Glaciimonas sp. PCH181: one gene and its partner. The protein of the gene in region 2 interacts with the protein of the main gene of each other region in a pairwise test. Links are inferred from orthologs where the notes say so. Each region holds a gene or a part of one and is shown on either strand. Other genes may lie near its edges. The genes, in order: ssb and recO.

Region 1 (3,029 bases), on a different replicon or contig from region 2:
CAACGCACGCGCCGCGCTTTTTGCTGCTGTACGGCTCTTTACGTGAGAAATCCTATAGCCGACTTCTGACGACGGAAGCAGCCCGGCTGTTGGAGGCAATGGGCGGAGAGGTAAAAATATTCGATCCCCATGGCTTACCTTTGCCCGACGACGAACCCGACAGCCATCCCAAAGTGCAAGAACTGCGAGAGTTGGCGCAATGGGCTGAAGGTATGGTCTGGACCTCGCCCGAACGTCACGGTGCCATGACCGGCATCATGAAAGCGCAGATCGACTGGATTCCGTTGTCTATCGGTGCGGTGCGCCCGACGCAGGGTAAAACACTGGCCGTGATGGAAGTATCCGGCGGTTCGCAGTCATTCAATGCGGTGAATCAAATGCGCATATTGGGCCGATGGATGCGCATGATCACCATCCCAAACCAATCATCGGTTGCCAAGGCATTTCTGGAATTTGACGACGCGGGCAGGATGAAACCGTCTGCTTACTATGAGCGCGTAATTGATGTGATGGAAGAGCTGTTTAAATTTACCTTACTTACGCGTGATGTGTCCTCATTCCTGGTGGATCGTTACAGCGAACGCAAGGAAAACGCCGAAGAACTCAGCAAGCGCGTGAACCAGAAATCAATCTAGCTAAAGATGAATCGGGCTTGGTCGATCTTGCTTATTTGCAGATCAATCCGGCCTGTCCTTGGTGGCATAAATATTAACCCCACCAAGCGCTGCGCATCGATATTGGGCATAAGAACCCGCCACCGCAGCAACAATAAGGAGGGTCGCGATGACGCCCCAAAATCTCGCTTTCATATTCGCCCCTCCTTCCGAACGGCAAGAATGCGCACTCGCCCAATGCTGGAGAATTTCTCTCCACTCTATTTTTATAGAATAATAGATCCGATATACAACCAAGAAATATGACAAGTAATAATGGAAACTAAAAACGCGCTTTCTGCATTTGCCGCACTCGCCCAAGATTCGCGACTTGCCGTCTTCCGTCTGCTAGTCCAGGCCGGGCCATTGGGATTGGCGGCAAGCAAAATCGCTGAGCAATTAGGTATTCCGCCCTCGTCTTTATCATTTCACCTGAAAGAGCTCAGCCACGCAGATCTTGTAGTCCCACTTCAAAAGGGGCGATTCGTTATTTATAGTGTGAATTTCGACACGATGAACGCGTTGATGGCTTTTATGACGGAAAATTGCTGCGGCGGCGTTCCTTGCTCGCCAACACTTTTGTGTGCGGATGGATCTAAAGAAGTGGTGACTTGAAATCAGGGCAATATCAAGACTAAATGCAACTTTGGAGCGCGGTCAGCTACGCGGTAGAGTCAGCGTTGGAATGCTACGGCCTCGTGGTTTTAATGGCATCAATAACGCGTACCGACAAGAAAAAACGCCGCCTGTTTAAGAGCCGCGTTAATTTTTTGTCTACTACAAAAACATATTTCTTAGAACGGAATATCGTCATCCATATCCGAGAAATTCGGTGTCGGGCGCGATGCTGGCGCTTGTGCAGGACGTGAAGCAGGTGCCTGTGCCGGACGCGATGGCGCGTTGTTCGATTGACCCGATGGTGCGTTGCTGTAAGAAGAGCCGCCACCACTTTGACGTGCGTCGCCGCCATCGTAACCACCGTCATCCATGCCACTACCGCCGCCCTGACCTTGGCGACTGCCCAACATTTGCATGGAGTCGGCGATGATTTCGGTCGTGTAGCGTTCTACGCCTTCTTTGTCTTGCCATTTGCGCGTTTGCAGACGACCTTCTACGTAGACAGACGAACCCTTTTTCAGGTATTGACCGGCGATTTCAGCTAATTTGCGATAGAAAGTAATACGGTGCCATTCGGTCACTTCTTTCTTTTCGCCACTATTCTTGTCTTTCCAGCTTTCCGTAGTAGCAACGGCGATGTTGGTGACCGCTTCGCCGTTAGGCATGTAGCGGGTTTCCGGATCGCGGCCCAGATTGCCGACGATAATGACTTTATTGACCGACGCCATATATTTCTCCTAAATGTTAATTAACTGTATTTAATGTGTCACCGCGGAAGCTGGCTTACTTCGGCGCGGTAGATTTTTCATGCCGGATGCGATTATAAGCCAGACCAGAGTTGAAAGGCCGCCTAAAACGAAGACCGATGACGTCCCGACATGTTGTTTAAGTAAGCCGCCCAACGCTCCGCCACAGAACAAGCCCAGCGCCTGCAGCGTGTTATATACCCCGAGCGCTGCGCCTTTGGCTGCGGGCGGGGCGATACGTGATACCAGCGAAGGCTGGCTGGCTTCGAGCACGTTGAATGCGATAAAAAATGCCAGCAATAAGCCAACAAGCAACGGCCAATAAACGTTCGTTTGCGAGAACGCCAGCCACATACCGATCTGCACCGCCAGCAACAAACTAATTGCCGCGACAAAAACTTGCTTCATCTTGCCTTGTTTTTCACCGATAAAAACCGGCGGTAGCATCAGGATGAATGAGATCAGTACGACCGGTAAATAGATTTTCCAATGTTGTGTTACTGGCAAGTTGGCGTATTGCACTAATGCAGACGGCATCACGACGAACATTGCCATTTGCGTCAGATGTAAAGAAAATACACCGACATTAAGCCGCATCAACTCACCGTTACGCAGGATTTCAGACCAGGCGACCCGCTTGGCCTTCACCATCGGCGCATTCGGCACGACAAAAATAATCATGGCGATTGCTGCCAATGAAAGTACCCCGGTAATGGCAAAAATGCCGCCCATACCGACCCACTCATACAATAACGGCGACGCCACCATGGACAGCGCGAAGGTTAATCCGATCGAACCGCCGACCATCGCCATCGCTTTGGTACGGTGTTCTTCGCGCGTCGAATCGGCAATAAAAGCCGTGACAGCAGCGGAAATCGCGCCAGCGCCCTGCACTGCGCGGCCGATAATGACCCAATAAATATTTGGCGCAGCGGCGGCAATGAACGACCCCAGCGCAAATAGGATCAGGCCGATGATAATAATTTTCTTGCGGCCGTATTTATCGGAGGCA
Region 2 (3,297 bases):
CCAAATACAAGTTCTTTTGGAAAAGCGGCGAAAAGTGCGCCTACCGTAGCGCCGAATATGCCTACCAACAGATAAAAAACACCTGCCACAACACCGGCCCAATAGCGTTTAGCCGGATCTTCATGGGCTTCTTTACCGGTACAAATTGCGGCAGTAATCGCCGCCAGATTCAGCGCAAAACATCCAAACGGTGCCAGCACTAAATTAGTCAGCCCAGTCCAGGTGATCAGCGGTGAAATGGGCGTGTTATAACCAGAGGCACGTAACACCGCCACGCCGGGTGCATTTTGCGATGCCATGGTAACGACAAACAAGGGAATCCCGACGCCTATCAGCGTTGCCCAGGAAAATGTCGGCATCGTGAATACGGGCTTGGCAACGGCTAGATGAAAATTTTCGAAATGCAATAGACCCTGCGTTGCCGCCACTGCGACCCCGACTAGCAAGACGAGAATAATCGCGTAGCGCGGTATCCAGCGTTTGCATAAAAGGTAAACTACAAACATGGCGAAGACCAGCCAAAATTGCGATTGCATGGCAACAAAAACATTCATACCGAAACGTACGAGTATGCCCGCCAGCATCGCCGCGGCAATCGATAGCGGAATTTTATCCATGACCCTCTCGAACCAGCCGGTCACGCCAAATAATGTAATCAGCGCCGCAGAAAACAAAAAAGCGCCAATCGCGGCAGACATCGAGACACCCGCCAGACTGGTCACCAATAACGCTGCGCCTGGAGTTGACCAGGCGGTGACGATGGGCGTTTTATAGCGCAATGACAAGCCTATGCACGTCACGCCCATGCCTATGCCAAGCGCTAACATCCATGAACTAATTTCTGCTGGCGTCGCCCCCGCAGCTGCGGCGGCTTGAAAAATGATGACTGCTGAACTGGTAATGCCGACCAATACTGTGACAAAACCGGCAGCCAGAGAAGACCATGAGAAATTTTTCATTCGCTTTGTTTTCTTATAGGGACTTACGCAACATTGTTCTGGCAATAAACTTACTAAGGCTTGCGGAGATAGTTCGTACGTCGTTTCAACTAGCCGATAAATCAGTGCAGTCAGAGCGCTGATTCGAAGAACTTTTTCTCTAAGGGTTGGGGGTTACTCGTAGGAATAATTTTGCGCCCCTCTTACAATTGCATCAAATCAATCAGTATCTGGCGCGTATTCAACGGCGCACCGCCCAAATGATAAGCGAGCAAAAAACGCATCAATACTTTGCTCTGCGCCTGCGTGTTCGGATCGCTGTAATCCTCCCGCGCCATGTCCAGCAACGTCTTGCCACTGACTGCGGGCCATTTATCTGACACGCGTGCCGCCCGTGGGCCGCGCTCAGGGTCAACTACATACATCAAACCCGGCTCGACCGGCTGCCGACTACTGGTGCAAATCGTAAAATCGCCGGAAACACCGGTTTCTTTGAGCAGCGCGCGTTCGAATTGACGCAAAACTATCGGGGCGGGTTCCTGATGTGCCAACTTGTTCAGCGTAGCAACGTAGTGATTAAATAAACTCGGATGCGGATCGTCACGAGCCAATAATTTGACCAACAACTCGTTAAGGTAAAAACCACATAATAATGCTGACTTTTCTAAAGGCAACATCCCGCCTACCCATTCGGCATCGGTTAATGTACGGATTTCGGATTTTCCGCTCCAGCTCAGCGACAGGGGCTGAAAAGTTTGCAAGACGCCGCGCAATTTGGACAAGGGGCGCTTGGCACCTTTGGCAACTAGCGCGATACGGCCGTAATCACGGGTAAATACGTCCAGAATCAGACTGGTTTCACGATGGGGGTAACTATGCAGAACAAAGCCCGGTTGCGCCGCAATCCGTGAATCTACGGCTGCGCGCGAGCTACGTTTAACACTGCTTGCGGATGTTGAATTAGATGCGTTGGAAGCGGCCTTACTGCCTTTGGGAGCGGCAGCACTGCGAATAATAACTGGGGAAATAGGTAGTTGCTGATCGTCCTGATCAATCTCGGCGACGATGTGCATTTCAGAACTCAACACTGCGGACGGTTGGACCGCGGGTGCGGAAACTGCATCGATGGCCGCATCGACAGTGAGGGCATTCATGTTGGCTTTATTCGTAACCGTAGGCGCGTAATCCGGCTTCATTATCGGCCCAGCCGGATTTTACTTTGACCCAAATTTCCAAATAAACCGGACCGCCGAACAGACGCTCCATATCCAGTCGAGATTGTGTCGAAATATCTTTCAGACGTGCGCCCTTTTGACCGATGACCATTGATTTATGCGTATTGCGCTCAACCAGAATCGCAGCAAATACGCGTCGCAAATCACCCTCAATTTCAAATTTTTCGATCAGCACTGTGCTGGTATACGGCAATTCATCGCCAACAAACCGAAACAATTTTTCACGAACGATTTCAGCTGCTAAAAACTTCTCACTACGATCGGTAATATCGTCCTCACCGAACATAGGTGGATTTTGCGGCAGATATTTGCGTGTTTCGTCCTGCAAATTTTCTAGCTGAAAACGTAATTTTGCCGATACCGGGACGACTGCAGCGAAATCGCGTAATGCCGCAATTTTTTGCGCAAACGGCAGCAATACGGCTTTGTCTTTGACCCGATCAGATTTATTGATCACTAAAATGCACGGCACGTTAGTCGGCAACAGCTCAAGGACTTGTTGATCGGCTGGCCCAAAAGTACCCGCCTCGATCACAAATAAGATAACGTCCGACGCGGTCAAAGTTGTCGTTACGGTGCGGTTCAGCGTTTTGTTTAGCGCGTTGGAATGACGCGTCTGAAAACCGGGCGTATCAACATACACAAACTGCGTGTCCGGCAAAGTTTGAATGCCGGTGATGCGGTGACGCGTAGTTTGCGCCTTGCGTGAAGTAATGCTCACTTTTGCACCGATAAGCTCGTTCATCAACGTCGATTTACCGACGTTGGGACGGCCTACAATGGCAATGTAGCCGCAACGAAAATCAGTTGCGGGAGCCTGGGATACGGAATCTGTCATGCGGTTGTCGATTTACTCGCGGTAAGGGGTGATGTTTTGGGGTTGCTAATGACGCGCAGCGATAATAACTTTAGGCGTTGTCGCTGCCACCTCTGTAGATGGCGTCGCTGTCGCGGCTTTGGTCGTGCCCGTGGAATTAGCAGCGACGGGCACAGTCTGCGTTTCGGACTCAGCAATACTGCGCGCCGCGCCAGATGCCAATGATGCGGCCTTAGCAGAATGTGCTGCATGCTTCGCTGTTTCACTTTTACTACTGTCCTTAACCGATGGCTGCTTCACTGCGCGG

The links.
Region 1: the proteins of recO (region 2) and ssb interact in binary tests that used the Escherichia coli proteins (3 or more experiments, as listed by UniProt). The link is inferred for Glaciimonas sp. PCH181 from one-to-one orthologs.

The regions. Positions count from the first base shown.
Region 1 is NZ_PYFP01000002.1:817,586-820,614, forward strand. What follows is about bases 224-2,925. They hold ssb (single-stranded DNA-binding protein), read right to left. Parts: upstream 2,000-2,925; coding sequence 1,448-1,999; downstream 224-1,447. Other genes in these bases: arsH (arsenical resistance protein ArsH), read left to right, coding at 224-635; C7W93_RS25300 (hypothetical protein), read right to left, coding at 678-809; C7W93_RS16810 (helix-turn-helix transcriptional regulator), read left to right, coding at 930-1,268; C7W93_RS16820 (MFS transporter), read right to left, coding at 2,030-2,925. Also shown: more of arsH, read left to right, coding at 1-223; more of C7W93_RS16820, read right to left, coding at 2,926-3,029. UniProt on the Escherichia coli protein: Plays an important role in DNA replication, recombination and repair. Binds to ssDNA and to an array of partner proteins to recruit them to their sites of action during DNA metabolism. Acts as a sliding platform that migrates on DNA via reptation.
Region 2 is NZ_PYFP01000001.1:2,128,555-2,131,851, forward strand. Bases 77-3,046 are described here. They hold recO (DNA repair protein RecO), read right to left. Parts: upstream 2,012-3,046; coding sequence 1,142-2,011; downstream 77-1,141. Other genes in these bases: C7W93_RS09855 (benzoate/H(+) symporter BenE family transporter), read right to left, coding at 77-959; era (GTPase Era), read right to left, coding at 2,100-3,011. Outside these bases: more of C7W93_RS09855, read right to left, coding at 1-76; rnc (ribonuclease III), read right to left, coding at 3,057-3,297. UniProt on the Escherichia coli protein: Involved in DNA repair and RecF pathway recombination.